One region of the Lysobacter capsici genome, then DNA from elsewhere that is predicted to be linked to it. Evidence: riboswitches for the same ligand, from Rfam matches in the RefSeq annotation. Region 1 holds a riboswitch; the other holds the start of a gene.
What was found. Region 1 has a riboswitch for glycine ahead of gcvP (aminomethyl-transferring glycine dehydrogenase). Riboswitches for the same ligand answer to the same signal wherever they lie in the genome.

Region 1 (7,608 bases):
TTGGCGGCGGTGCCGTTGATTCGGCACTGCACCCAGTCGGGATGCTGCAGGTACAGGCCGAATTGATCCTGGCCGCTGGCCAGGCCGAGCAGGACGCCGAGCGAGCTGTCCAGGGACACGCCGACTTTCTTGGAGCGCTGATCGGACGGGTCGATTTCCTTGGCGATGCGGAAATCGCCGCCGAAATAGGTGTTGTCCTGCGTGGTGCAGAAGGCCACATAGCCCGGGTTGGTGCTGGCGGTGGATTCGGTGAACACCGCCTGGACGTTGGAGTAATCGCCCGCGGCCGCGCCGACCACGTTGAACACGTCGAGATAGCGGATGGTTTCGTTGGCGCTGAGGTTGCTGACCTGCGGGCTGCCGAGCGGCGCGCCGGCTCCGGTGCGCAGCGACCAGCTCACCGACACCGGTTCGCCGAGCGCGCTGATGAAGCAGTTGCTCTGGTAGCCCGGCGCGGCGGCCTGACGGCGCAGGCCGGCGACCGCGGAGGTGGTCGCGCCGCCGCTCAGCGAGCCGACCTTGAACGCTTCCACCGAGAAGCCTTGTCCGGCCACCGATTGAACACGGGAATACCCCGAGATCGCCACGTTCGCCGCACTCTGTTCTTCCAGTGCGAGCTGGCCGTAGTTGCTGGTCGCGCTGACCGGGACCGAGCACAGTGTCGCCAGGTCGCTGCTCGCCACCGCGCCGGCGGCGACGGTCAGCGTCGAGCACGGACGCGGGCCGGCGAACGGCGTGCCCGGCGCGCCGTAGTAGGTGACCTTGACGCTGGCTTCGGCGTCGCCGCCGTTGCGTACGAACAAGGTGGAGGCATACGACGAACTGTTGACCACGAGCGGTATCCGCAGCGAGGTGCCGTAACCGTCGCTGGTCTGCGCCAACGCATTCGAGCAGCACAAGGCCGCCGCCAACAAGCAGTATTTATAGGCTTTCATGATAGGAACCCTCTCGTCCATAAAGGTCATGAGCGCTTGCCCATGGGTGGTCGTTCCGAACCGGACGCATCGGTGGGGTCGCATCCGGGCTGACGCACGGTTGGTCTTCGAGGGCTGTTCGCCGTCGAATCTCAAGTCCGTTTACTGATCGAGCAACTTCTCGGGGAAGGCCTTGGTGCCGGCGAGGACGGCGGCGATATCGGCCGGGCTGATCTGATAGATACGCGACACCGACTCGGGGTGTTTGCGCATCTGCGCCAGCAACTCGCGCTTGAGCTGTTCGCGCGCGCCGGGCGACAGGTTCAGTCCTTGGTTGTAGACGATCTCGTGTGGCTTGCCGTCCGGCCCGACATAGGTGCGAGGCGGTTGCGCCTGCGCCGCGGCGCTGCGGGTATGCTCGGCCGCCACGGCCTGATCGCGCATCGCCGTGGTCATGACCGGTGCGGTTTCGGCGACGACGGCGTCTTTCGATGCCTCCACAGGCGCCGAGACACTCGCGGGTGTCGGCGTGTCGCGCGGGTAGGCGGACTGGTCCTTTTGCCAGGGCTTCCATGCCAGCGCAATCAGGACAACGGCGATAACGCAGAGCAAAGCCTTGGGAAGGCTCGCGGTTGCGGCCATGAGTTTCCCCCTGTTTTTCGGTTCTTGAAATACTTGCGCGGAAATCGCGCGGCAGTTTCGTGTGACTTTCGGTGAGTCCGTGGCACACCACTTTTATCGCTTCGCACTCGCCAATAACGTGACAAGCGGCGACAAAGCGAGGGCGCGAATACGCGTGTGCGGTTAATGCAACCGCAGACTCATGTGAACTGAGGATTGGGTCGCGCGATGTTTCGGGTATGCGAGGTGTTTTGTTTGCGCGCACGCGACGCGTGCGGATATGTGTCGGTCGCGGTCGATCCGCGTTTTTAATCTATTGGCCGATTTAGGCGTCTTAGTTCGTTGGCCGTTTTTAATAGGCTCGGTACTAATCGGAGCGTGATTGGAGGCCTCGATCGCTAGTGACGGTCCGCACGCTCGAGGCGAAAACCGCGTAGGCATTAATTCGATGGCTTCGCGCACGACATGGTTTTCAATAGCGACTTTCAAGCGCGCGAAAATCTCGTGACCGTATCGATCAGCGTGAATCAAACGCTGCACAGTCGGGGTGCGCCGGACGACGGGGGCAGGGCGCGCGGCCTCCATGGTGCTAGCTTCGAATGTGAAGGCGAGCGCGTCGCGAGCGTGGTCGCTCGTCGGGATCCGTTTTTCGCTCGCGGCGAAATGCCGATGTCCGGCCCACCGCAGAATCGGCGCCTTGGGTAGCGGTTCCACTGTCCCGACAGCGCCGAGGTCTGTGCGCGGCTCGCATGAGGCAACGCAAAGCAAAAGGGCTTCGCATCCGCGAAGCCCTTTTGCCTGCATCGAGGTCGGGACGAAGCCGTTTACGCCTCGGCTTCCTCTTCCTTGTACGCATCGATCGGAATGCACGCGCACATGACGTTCTTGTCGCCGTAGACGTTGTCCACGCGCGACACCGGCGGCCAGTACTTCTGCAGCTTCAGCGACGGCAGCGGGAAGGCGGCCAGTTCGCGCGGGTAAGCATGGGTCCACTCGCTCGCGGTGACTTGCGTCGCCGTGTGCGGGGCGTGCTTGAGCGGATTGTCCTCGCGGTCCAGGCGGCCGTCTTCGACCGCGCGGATTTCGTCGCGGATCTGGATCATCGCGTCGATGAAACGGTCCAGCTCGTGCTGCGATTCGCTCTCGGTCGGCTCGACCATCAAGGTGCCGGCGACCGGGAAGCTCAGGGTCGGGGCGTGGAAGCCGAAGTCGATCAGGCGCTTGGCCACGTCCTCGGCGCTGATGCCGGTGGCGTCCTTGAGCGGGCGCAGGTCGAGGATGCATTCGTGCGCGACCAGGCCGTTGCGGCCGGTGTACAGCGTTTCGTAGTGCGGTTCCAGGCGCTTGGCGATGTAGTTGGCGTTGAGCAGCGCGACTTGCGTCGCCTTGCGCAGGCCCTGGGTGCCCATCAGGGTGATGTACATCCACGAGATCGGCAGGATGCTCGCCGAGCCGAAGCTCGCCGCGCTGACCATGCCGACCACGCCTTCGCCGTCGACGGTCTTGGGCAGGAACGGCGCGAGGTGCGACTTGACCGCGCACGGGCCGACACCGGGGCCGCCGCCGCCGTGCGGGATGCAGAAGGTCTTGTGCAGGTTGAGGTGCGACACGTCCGAGCCCCACTTGCCGGGCTTGGCCACGCCGACCAGGGCGTTCATGTTGGCGCCGTCGGTGTACACCTGGCCGCCGTGCTTGTGGATGATCTCGCAGATCTCGACCACTTCTTCCTCGAACACGCCGTGCGTGGACGGGTAGGTCATCATGATCGCGGCGAGGCGGTCGCTGTATTTCTCCGCCGCGCGCTGGATGTCGGCGACGTCGACGTTGCCGTTGGCGTCGGTCTTGGTGACGACGACAGTCATGCCGCACATCTGCGCCGAGGCCGGGTTGGTGCCGTGGGCCGAGTCGGGGATCAGGCAGATGTCGCGATGGCCTTCGCCGCGCGAGCGGTGATAGGCGCGGATCGCCAGCAGGCCGGCGTATTCGCCCTGCGCGCCGGAGTTGGGCTGCAGGCTGACCGCGTCGTAGCCGGTGCATTCCACCAGCATCGCTTCGAGTTCTTCGATCAGCTGGGTGTAGCCGGTGGTCTGTTCGGCCGGGGCGAGCGGATGGATGTTGCCGAACTCGGGCCAGGTCACCGGAATCATCTCGGCGGTGGCGTTGAGCTTCATCGTGCAGCTGCCCAGCGGGATCATGGTGCGATCCATGGCCAGGTCCTTGTCGGCCAGCGAGCGCATGTAGCGCAGCAGTTCGTGTTCGCTGTGGTGGGTGTTGAACACCGGGTGCTGCAGGAACGCGGACTTGCGCGCCAGCGCGGACGGAATCGCGTCGGCGGTGGACGCGTCGAGCGCGTCGATGTCGAGGCTGGCGCCGAACAGGCCGGCCAATGCGGTCAGATCGTCGCGGGCGACGGTTTCGTCCAGGCTCAGGCTCAGGCTGGCGGCGTCGATCGGGCGCAGGTTGATGCCGGCGGCGCGCGCCTTGGCGTGGATCGCATTCGCGTCGATGCCGCTGACGTGCAGGGTGTCGAAGAAGCCGTCGGCGACGGTGACGCCGGCGCCGCGCAGCGCTGCGGCGAGGATCGCGGCCTGGCGATGCACGCGGCGGGCGATGCGGGTCAGGCCGTCGGGGCCGTGATAGACCGCGTACATGCTGGCCATGACCGCGAGCAGCACCTGCGCGGTGCAGATGTTCGACGTCGCCTTCTCGCGGCGGATGTGCTGCTCGCGGGTCTGCAGGGTCAGGCGGTAGGCGGGCTTGCCGTCGGTGTCGACCGACACGCCGATCAGACGGCCCGGCATCGAACGCTTGAACGCGTCGCGGCAGGCCATGAAGCCGGCATGCGGGCCGCCGAAACCGAACGGCACGCCGAAGCGCTGGGTGTTGCCGACCACGATGTCGGCGCCGAATTCGCCCGGCGCCTTGAGCAGGGTCAGCGCGAGCAGGTCGCTGGCGATCGCGACGATGCCGCCGCGCGCATGCACCGCGTCGGACACGGCCTGGTAGTCGTGGACGCCGCCGAAGGTATCGGGGTATTGCAGCAGCGCGCCGAACGCGTCGACGGTCAGCGCTTGCGCGTCGTCGGCGATGTGCAGCTTGATCTCGAGCGGTTCGGCGCGGGTGCGCAGCACTTCGAGCGTCTGCGGGTGGATGTTTTTCGAAACAAAGAAGGTGTCGGACTTGGACTTGGCCGAACGCTTGGCCAGGGTCATCGCTTCGGCCGCGGCGGTGCCTTCGTCGAGCAGGGACGCGTTGGCGATCTCCATCCCGGTCAGGTCGGCGACCATGGTCTGGAAGTTGATCAGCGCTTCCATGCGGCCCTGCGAGATTTCCGCCTGGTACGGCGTGTAGGCCGTGTACCACGCCGGGTTCTCCAGGATGTTGCGCAGGATGACGTTGGGGGTGTGGGTGCCGTAGTAACCGCGGCCGATGAAGCTGCGGAAGACCTTGTTCTGGGTGGCGATGGCGCGGATCTTGGCCAGCGCTTCTACTTCGCTGATCGCGGCCGGCAGGGCCAGCGGCTGGGTCGACTTGATCGAGCCGGGCACGATCGCATCGGTCAGCGCTTCGAGCGAGTCGTAGCCGACCTTGCCCAGCATGTGGCCGATTTCGGCGTCGTTGGGGCCGATATGGCGCGCGATGAAGGCGTCGTGGTGCTCGAGGTCGCGCAGGGATACGTTCGTCATGGGCAGGGGGCGTCCGTAGGCAGCGTGCGGTGCCGCACGCGAGGCGCCCCTCTGTCCTTTTGCCTGAGAGTTTGGAAGCGCCGCTGCGGTCAGGCTGCGGTGTGACGGCTGGGGAGGGATGGCCGTTGGGGGCCGCTCCGTTCCGCGCTGGCTTCGTGCCCCTTCGGCGCCGGTTCCGCCCGTTGTAGCTCGGGTGGTCGGTCTCTCCAGAGTTTGTACACGCGGCGGTATGGGGCCTGAGCGATTACGGGCGTTGCGCCTTCGGCAGCGGGTCCAGGCTTGAGGGCCGGGCCGCTTCTCCCACCGGGTGTTTCAAGCTGGCGATTATAGCCGGGGATGGGGCTGGGGGGCAGGGGCTGGGGCGGGTTCAGGGATGGGGATGGGCGAGGGGGTTGGGGTGGTCGAATGGGTTGGGGCGGGTTTGGGGCGGGTCGAAGAAGCCGCGACGACGGCGCGGGATATGAAAGCCGTCGCGTGGGTACGAATCCCTGCTACAGGCGCGAATCTTTCAGTTCGTCATTCCCGCGAACGCGGGAATCCAGTGACTTCAAGCGTTCTCGCACGAAAGTCGCTGGATTCCCGCGTTCGCGGGAATGACGGTAGGAGAGAGCGACGCAGGTGCGAGTTACGACCTGGAAAGATGACGCTGAAGCCTCTGGATTCCCGCGTTCGCGGGAATGACGGTAGGGAGATCGATGGAGGTGCGAGTTACAAACTGGAAAGATGACGCTGAAGTCTCTGGATTCCCGCCTTCGCGGGAATGACGAGTAGGAGGAATGACGTAGGTGTGAGTTACGACTTGCTGACGTCGTCGGCGAGGCAGTCGTCAGCACGGCGATGGAGGCACGGCAATGGACGCCCGCCCCCACCAATCGACAACCGACAACCACCAATCGACAAATCAAAACAACTTCCCACCCGATCGCGCACCCGCGCGGTTGTAGACTGTGAAGTCTCCCCCAAGCCCTCCGACGCCCGACATGAGCGCGCGACCGTTCCAGCTGATGCAACTCGATCACGTGGTGCTGCGCGTGCGCGACACCGCCGCGATGGTCGCCTTCTACTGCGAGGTGCTCGGCTGCACCATCGAGCGCCGCCAGGACCCGATCGGGCTAGTGCAGTTGCGCGCCGGCGCCTCGCTGATCGACCTGGTCGACGTCGACGGCAAGATCGGCCGCATGGGCGGCGCCGCGCCGGGCGAGGAGGGCCGCAACATGGATCACCTGTGCCTGCGCGCGCAGCCGTTCGACCGCGAGGCGATCGTGGCTCATCTGGATGCGCATGGCGTGCGCATCGGCGAGTTCGGTTCGCGCTATGGCGCCGAGGGCGAGGGTCCTTCGCAATACTTGTTCGACCCGGAAGGCAATCTGGTCGAACTCAAGGGCCCGCCGGACGAAGTGTCGATCGACTCCCGGGCCTCGGGCGCGGCCAGCTGATGAACGCTTCGGCCAAGGCACCGTTGTCGATCCGTCGCCTTGCGCTGTTGCTGGGCGGCCTGGCGATGTTCGGGCCGTTCTCGATCGACACCATCTTCCCGGCGTTTCCGGCGATGGGCGCCGAATTGGGCGCGGACAAGCTGCAGATGCAGCAGACCATCAGCGTATACCTGGTCGCGTATGCGTTGATGAGCATCGTGCATGGGCCGCTGTCGGATGCGATCGGGCGGCGCCGGGTGATTATTGGTGGTTTGGGGGTGTTTACGCTGGCTTCGGTGGCGTGCGCGCTCTCTACCGATCTGCCTACTTTGCTTTTCTTTCGCGCGATCCAAGGTTTGTCTGCCGGTGTTGGCCTGATCGTCGGCCGCGCGGTGATCCGCGATGTGCTGCACGGCGACGACGCGCAGCGGCTGATGAGCCAGGTGATGATGATCTTCGGCATCGCGCCGGCGATCGCACCGATCATCGGCGGCTGGATTCTCGGTTGGGCGCACTGGCCGGCGATCTTCTGGTTCCTGGTCGGTTTCTCGGTGCTGTTGCTGGCGGCGGTGATCGTGCTGCTGCCGGAAACCCACCCGCCGCAGGCGCGGCTGGCGCTCAAGCCCAGGCGGCTGCTGCGCGATTACGTTGCGATTTTCCTCAACCCGCGTTTCCAGCGCCTGACCGCGGCCGGCGCGTTCAACTTCGGCGCGCTGTTCCTCTACATCGCCTCGGCGCCGGCGTTCGTGCTCGACATCCTCAAGCTCAACGAGCGCCAGTTCGCCTGGTTCTTCGTGCCGACCATCGGCGGCATGGTGCTCGGCTCGTTCGTGTCCGGCCGCGCCGCCGGCAAGATCGGCGGCGATCGCCTGGTCAACATCGGCTTCGGTTTCTGCGCGCTCGCCCTGGCGATCAACCTGGGCTACAACCTGTGGACCTCGCAGCCGCAGGTGCCGTGGGCGGTGATCCCGA
Region 2 (7,608 bases), 1.7 Mb from region 1:
GATCGCACCACACGGCGACCGCGCCAGGCCCGTAGCGGCTGGCGCCGGTCAGACCTGGCGTTCAGACCGCGCGCTGCCGGACACGGCGACTGGCACCAAGGCACGGTGTTCGTGCGGCAAGCGCAGTTGCGAACCAGGGCCGGCCGTTCTCGATCACCGGAGACGGTGCACGCCGTTCGCGGCAACATGCCCGGCGCCGGCGCGACCGCGGCACGTCACCGCGCGCTACAGCGGCATCTGGGCCAGTCGGCGCACTGGCGCGTCAGCTCAAGTCGACCGGCGATCTCCGACGCAACCGTCTGAGCTTTCGGGCAGTGGAACCTCGGCAAGACGACCTGCGTTACTCACCGCGCAGCATCGGCGACATCGGCTGGCGAACCGACGCGGTGCTCGACGCGAACGGCGATCTGGAAAACATCGACGTCGTCTCCGGCTTCGTCGGCTGGCGGCACGTGTTCACCCCGAAGCTGCGCGGCAACCTGTTCTATTCGCGCGCGCAGTACGACCAAGACACCGCGCTGACCGGCACCGGCATCACCCACTCGGCGCAATCGGCGCACATCAACCTGATCTACACCCCGATTCCGAAGCTCGATGTGGGCGCGGAATACATCTGGGGCCAGCGCGAGATCGAAAGCGGCGACAAGGGCGAGATCAATCGTCTGCAGACGCATGTGAAGTACAGCTTCTGAATGCGCAACTCGGGCCGCGACGCCTCTACCTACCGTCATTCCCGCGAAGGCGGGAATCCAGGGCTTCACCCAGGCATGACTCTGAAGTCTCTGGATTCCCGCCTTCGCGGGAATGACGGTCGGAGGGATTCGAGACTCGTGATCAAACACTTTTTCTAGCAAACACAGTTTCTGACACAGAAAAACCCCGGCGGGCCCCGGCCCGCTCCTTCTCACTGTTCGGGGGAACAGACATGTCCAGCACCGCCGCAAACGCGCCGCCGTCCACCGCGCCGCTGACCAAGGGTCATAAGAAAGTCATTTTCGCCTCAAGCCTCGGCACCGTGTTCGAGTGGTACGACTTCTATCTGTACGGCTCGCTCGCGGTCATCATCGGCAAGCAGTTCTTCGGCGGCCTCAACGAGACCAGCCAGTTCATCTTCGCCCTGCTCGCGTTCGCCGCCGGCTTCGCGGTGCGTCCGTTCGGCGCGCTGGTGTTCGGCCGACTCGGCGACATGATCGGACGCAAGTACACCTTCCTGATCACCATCGTGCTGATGGGCCTGTCGACCTTCCTGGTCGGCATCCTGCCCAGCTACGAGACCATGGGCATCACCGCGCCGGTGATCCTGATCGTGTTGCGGTTGCTGCAGGGCCTCGCGCTCGGCGGCGAGTACGGCGGCGCGGCCACTTATGTCGCCGAGCACGCGCCCAACGGCAAGCGCGGCCTGTACACCAGCTTCATCCAGACCACCGCGACCATCGGCCTGTTCCTGTCGCTGCTGGTGATCTGGGCCTGCCGCAACTGGCTGGGCAAGGACGATTTCGAAGCCTGGGGCTGGCGCATCCCGTTCTGGTTCTCGGTGATCCTGCTAGGCGTGTCGGTGTGGATCCGCATGCAGCTGGCCGAATCGCCGCTGTTCCAGCAGATGAAGGCCGAAGGCAAGACCTCCAAGGCGCCGATCACCGAGAGCTTCTTCTCCAGGAACGGCAAGATCGCGTTGCTCGCGCTGCTCGGCGCGACCGCGGGCCAGGCGGTGGTGTGGTACGGCGGCCAGTTCTACTCGCTGTTCTTCCTGACCAAGACCCTCGGCATGGACCCGAACCAGGCCGACATCCTGATCGCCATCGCGCTCGCGCTGGCCACCGGCGGATTCATCCTGTTCGGCTGGCTGTCGGACAAGATCGGCCGCAAGAAGATCGTGCTGGCCGGTTGCCTGATCGCGGTGTTCACCTACTTCCCGGTGTTCAAGGCGCTCACCCACAACGTCAACCCGGCGCTGGAAGCCGCGGTCGCCGCCTCGCCGGTCACCGTCACCGCCGATCCGGAGCGTTGCGCGTTCCAGTTCGATCCGGTCGGCAAGGCCGCGTTCAAGCAATCGTGCGACGTGATCAAGTCGGCGCTGGCCAAGAAGGGCATCCCCTACGTCAACGCGGCCGGTCCGGCCGGCAGTCTGGCCACGGTGAGCATCGGCGGGGCGAGCTTGAACAGCTTCGAAGGCGAAGCGCTCGACAGCGCGACGTTCAAGGCGCAGTCCGAAGCGTTCGGCAAACAGCTCAGCGCGGCGTTGACCACCGCCGGCTACCCGGCCAAGGCCGACCCGGCGCAGATCAACAAGCCGATGGTGATCGCGCTGCTGACCTTCCTGGTGCTGTTGGTGACCATGGTCTACGGCCCGATCGCCGCCTGGCTGGTCGAGCTGTTCCCGACCCGCATCCGCTACACCTCGATGTCGCTGCCGTACCACATCGGCAACGGCTGGTTCGGCGGCTTCCTGCCGTTCACCGCCTTCGCCATCGTCGCCGCCACCGGCGATATCTACAGCGGCCTGTGGTATCCGATCATCGTCGCGGCGATGACCGTGGTGATCGGCGCGCTGTTCCTGCCGGAAACCAAGGATCGCGACATCACCCTGTGATCGCGTGAAACTTGCAGCACGCACGAAAGCAACAACGCCGGCGAAAGCCGGCGTTGTTGTTTGCGCATCGCGGCGATGCCGAACGTCGCGCCCGACGGCATCGCAACTGCGACGCCGGTCGCAGCCGAATCGCGTGCCGGGCGGCCGGTCGCGCGACATGAACGCCGCGCATCGACGCCGGCCCCGGCAAGCCCTAGCATCGCGGCATGTCCTCCCTGCCGACCCTGCTGGACGAAGTGCGCGCCTGCACCCGCTGCGAAGCGCACCTGCCGCACGGGCCGCGGCCGGTGGTGCAGGTGGGCGCGAGCGCGCGGATCCTGATCGCCGGGCAGGCCCCGGGACGCAAGGTCCACGAAAGCGGCATCCCGTTCGACGATGCCAGCGGCGAGCGTCTGCGCGCGTGGCTGGGGCTGTCGCGCGAATTGTTCTACGACGCCGACCGGGTCGCGATCCTGCCGATGGGGTTCTGCTTTCCCGGCACCGGCCGCGCCGGCGATCTGCCGCCGCGGCCGGAATGCGCGCCGACCTGGCGCGCGCGCCTGATGTCGCGCTTGAATCATCTGCAACTGACCCTGGCCGTGGGCCAGTACGCGCAGGCGTATCACCTGCCCGACGCGGGCGCGTCGCTGACCCAGGCCGTGCAGGCATGGCGCGACACCTGGCCCACCGTGGTCGCGCTGCCGCATCCGAGCCCGCGCAACAATCTGTGGCTCAAGCGCAATGCGTGGTTCGAACGCGAGCTGGTGCCGCTGCTGCGCGAGCGGGTCGCGCAGGTGCTTGCGGATTGATCGCGCCGGCTTGAATCAGACCCGGTTCAAGCACAAGCGCGCGGATCGAGCCTGTCGTCTTCGCACCGTTCGAACCCGGCGCTCGGCGCGATCATTGATACACGAACTACGGCATCTCCCACTCGTAGCGGATCGCCAGCAGGCGCAGCGCGAAACCGCCGCCCAGGCACAACAGCACGCCGACGTTCTCGGCCACGCCCACGCGCAACAACAGCAGATAGGCCACGCCGGTCAGCAGCGAGATCACCGCGTACAGCTCGCGCTGGAACACCAGCGGAATCTCGTTGCACAGCACGTCGCGCAGCACGCCGCCGAAGGCGCCGGTCAGCATGCCGGCGATCACCACGATCGCGGGTTGATGACCGGCTTCGCGCGCCACCGCGCAGCCGATCAGGGTGAACGCGATCAGGCCGAGCGCGTCCAGCCACAGGAAGGTGCGGCGCAGGTAATGCAGTTTCTTGGCCAGGAACGTGGCCGCGATCGCCGCGCCGATGGTGTAGGCCAGGTATTCGGGATGGCGCACCCAGCCCAGCGGATAGTGACCGAGCACGATGTCGCGCAGCGAGCCGCCGCCGAGCGCGGTGACGCAGGCGATGATGACCACGCCGAACAGGTCCATGCGCCGGCGCCCGGCGGACAGCGCGCCGGTCATGGCTTCGGCGCTGATGGCGATGAGGTAGATGATCTGCAACAACATGGCGGTGCTCCGTCGGACGATACGGGAGAACCGCGGCCATGCGACGCATACCCACGCGCGATGCGGTGCCCGCATGCGGCCGGCGACCGGCAGCGCGCGAAGCGACGACGCGCAGCAGCAGGCCGCGCATCGTGCATGCACTCATGAGTTTGCGCGGCATCGTCGAACGACGAAGGCCACGGCGCCGCTCCCGCTGTCCTTTTACCTGAGAGTTTGGGCGGCCCGGCGCGGCGCGTCGGACCGCTTGCCCCTTCGGTGGGCCGCGTGGCGACCTCTCTCCAGATCGGCGTTGGTGTCCGCAGTGCTCCGGCCGAACGGCCGAGCCTGAGCGATTATGGGAGCCTGCGCCTTCGGCGGGCATCGACCGCGAGGCCGGCGCCACTCTTCTGCGAACGGGGCGGATGGTAGCAGGTGACGGTGCGTGAAAGGTTTTCGGACCTGGTCGCCTTGCCGCTCGCGGTGAGCTTTCGGGCATGGATATGCGGGAGCTGTGTGGCGTAGCGCCTGATGAAAGAGTCGCAGCTGTTGCCTTGCTGTTGCCATGCGGTTGCTGTTGGCGGGCGCGAGTTTCGATCGCGACATCGCAACTGCGACGCGACCTGTAACTCCGCGGTCGCGGCTCGCGCCGCTCCTACAGTCGGACCTCCGACAACCAATCGAACCACCAACAATGTCGCGGCTCGTCATCCCATCACTCCGTTACCTCGTCACTCACCTCCATTACTTGTCACCTGACGGCTGACGATCGACAACCAACAACGCGAGCGGGCCATCCCCCTGTAGGAGCGGCGCAAGCCGCGACCGCGACACCGCACAAACCGCGCACCCCAACCGGCCTGCATACGGCGCAAACCGACTTCGACGCCGCATATGCGCCGCAACCTGAAAACCCTCGATCGCGGCTCACGCCGCTCCTGCAATCGGACCTCGATCAGCACGGCGGCGCGGGATCGGCCAGCGCCTCGACCATCGACTGCTCCAGCGACCGCGCCGGATCGGCGCGGATTGCATCGAGCTCATCGCTCGCCCACTCGCGGCGTAGACGGCCGTCCATCAACAGCACCGCGCGATTGATGAAACGCTCGGCGACATCCAGCGAATGGGTCGCCAGCAACACCGCGGTGCCGCGTTCGGCGGCGAGCCGTTGCAGGTGATGCTTGAGCGCATACGCGCTCAGCGGATCGAGCCCGTTGAGCGGTTCGTCCAGCACCAGCAACGGCGGTTCGCCGAGCAAGCCCAGCAAGATCGCGAGTTTCTGCCGCGTGCCCAGCGAGTACTGGCCGATGCGGCGGTCGAGCATCGCGGTGCAGCCCAGGGTTTCGGCCAGGGCCAGGGTGGCGGCGGGAATCTCGCCGACGCCGCGCGCGCCGGCGAACAGCCGCAGGCATTCGCGTCCGCTCAGCAAGGGCGGCAGTTGCGCCGGATCGACCGCGAAGCCCAACTGCCGACGCGCGGCCAGGGGCTCGCGCACGATGTCGTGACCGCCGATCAGTACGCGGCCGGCGCTAGGCCGCTGAATGCCGGCCAGGCAATGCAGCAAGGTGGTCTTGCCCGAACCGTTCGGTCCGATCAGGGCGACGAATTCGCCGCCGCGCAGGTGCAGGTCGATGCCGTGCAGTACGGCGTGTTCGTCGTAGCGGTGCTGCAACGCATCGAGTTCGAGCATGAAGTTCATCGCGGCGACACCGGCCGATGGACGCGGCGCAAGCCCGACAACGCCGGCAACGACAGCACCAGCACGATCGCCAGCAACACCGGCGCGGCGCGCCAGTTCAACGACAGCAGCGCGCCGCCGATCAGCATCAGCGTTGCCGCGCAGACGAAGGCGAAGGCGGGATAGCGCCACGCCGCTCGCACGAAGGCCCGCGGCGCGCGCGGCGTGCTGGCGAGCAAGCGGTCGGCGGCGACGGTCGCGGCGACGCAGCCGCGCACCACCAGGCTGAACCAGGCGATCGCGACGGCGATCAGCAGCACGCCCAGGCCGGCGGCGATCGCGGTCGAACTCGGCAGCGCCGCCAACACCGCGCCGACCATCCAGGCATGCCCGCCGCGGCGCCAGCGCAGCAAGGCGTCGCGGCGTTGCCAGTCGCTCAGATGCGGCAGGCGCGCGTCGTCGAGCCAGCGCAGGCCGAACAGCGGCAGGCGCGCACCTTCGCGCAGGCGATGACGCGGATAGCGGCGATGGCGAAGCGCCGAGATCAAACCGAACGACGCGCCGATGCCGAGCCCGCCGGCGACGATCCAACACGCGCTGCGAACCTGCACCGGCTCGCCACCGAACGCGATCAGCATCACCGCGCTGATGAGCATCGCCAGCAAGGTCGCCGCGAACGCGAGCACGATCAAGGTGCGGGTCGTGGCGGCCGGAGCGATCGGCGCGGCCGCCCACCAGCCGTGCCGCAGCCGCTCATCCAGCGCGATCAAGCGGCCGCGTGCGAGCGCATAGGCCAGGGCGAGCGCGAGCAGCGCGAACGGCAACGGCAGCTGCGCGATCAGGCGCGGCACCGCGGCCGGCAGCATCGCCGCTTCGCTGCCGGACAGGCGCAGGCCGAGCGGCAGCAGGATCGACGAGGCCAGCAACGCGATCGCGCCGCGATTGCGCCGCCAACCGCCGCCGCGCGCGGCGGCGATGCGGGCCTGACTGAGCCAGGGATGCAAAAGAGCGGGCATGCGCGCTCCGGAAGGGATGGAATCGGCGATCCGTCGAGTGCGTCAGTATCGTTGGTTTTCAGGAAGGCCTGCGCGGCAAGCGACCGGGAGCGGCTTATGGCGCCGATAGCCGGGCCGGGATCACGAACCCTTCTCCCGCGTGCGGGAGAAGGTGGCCCGAAGGGCCGGATGAGGGCAGATGCGGCGCCGGTCTTCGCGTGCCCTCACCCCAACCCCTCTCCCGTAAACGGGAGAGGGGCTTTCAGTAGGTTTGATAAGGCCCGCATATTCTTTGCCAAGCAATGCAAAGCGCGCGCTCAGCGCGTCCCCGCCGCGCAGCGTCGCAGCAAGGTCTCGTTCAACGACACCTCGCCGGCCCAGACTTCAATCCCCGCCCAAGCCCGCTCGATCGCCGCGCTCACCGCGATGTCGTCGCCCAGATCGCCCTGATTCACCCGCTTGAACAAGGCCGTCGCGCCGTCCGGCCCGGGCAGGTCCGCGGCTTCGTCGAACATCGTCCCGGCCGACACGAACACATGCCGCTCGGCCAGGCCGATCAGGCAGGCCAGGTGCTGGGCGAATTCGGCGGCCAGCAGGGTCAGCGGCTTGCGCGCGAAACGATTGCGCAGCTTGCCGATCAGTTCGTACAGCTCGCCGACCACGATCTCCGACAACGCGCGATTGACCGCGTCGTCCTCCGGATGCGCGGCCAGCGCGCGCAGGGTCTCGACCAGAGTGCCGTGATCGGGCGCGATCCACAGCGCGCGCGCATGCACGAACTGGCCATGACTGAGCGCCCAGTCTTCCTCGACGCTGCGGGCGTAGTCCTCCACCGCGGTGCGCGAATACAGATTGACCTCGGCCTTGCCGCGGCCATGCACCCA

Region 2: linked by a shared signal. The riboswitch ahead of KME82_RS24325 (trimeric intracellular cation channel family protein) and the one ahead of gcvP (aminomethyl-transferring glycine dehydrogenase) in region 1 are both predicted to bind glycine.

The regions. Positions count from the first base shown of each region.
Region 1 is NZ_CP076103.1:4,110,358-4,117,965, reverse strand. Features, by position in the region: gene KME82_RS17125 (hypothetical protein) at 1-935, opposite strand, end outside; gene KME82_RS17120 (putative porin) at 1,077-1,556, opposite strand; gene gcvP (aminomethyl-transferring glycine dehydrogenase) at 2,360-5,221, opposite strand; glycine riboswitch at 5,437-5,534, opposite strand; gene KME82_RS17110 (VOC family protein) at 6,202-6,657, shown strand; gene KME82_RS17105 (multidrug effflux MFS transporter) at 6,657-7,608, shown strand, end outside.
Region 2 is NZ_CP076103.1:5,850,038-5,857,645, forward strand. Features, by position in the region: gene KME82_RS24305 (hypothetical protein) at 1-303, shown strand, start outside; gene KME82_RS24310 (hypothetical protein) at 315-692, shown strand; gene KME82_RS24315 (MFS transporter) at 926-2,590, shown strand; gene KME82_RS24320 (uracil-DNA glycosylase family protein) at 2,797-3,378, shown strand; gene KME82_RS24325 (trimeric intracellular cation channel family protein) at 3,485-4,075, opposite strand; glycine riboswitch at 4,261-4,367, opposite strand; gene KME82_RS24330 (ABC transporter ATP-binding protein) at 5,007-5,750, opposite strand; gene KME82_RS24335 (hypothetical protein) at 5,747-6,745, opposite strand; gene KME82_RS24340 (kanamycin nucleotidyltransferase C-terminal domain-containing protein) at 7,042-7,608, opposite strand, start outside.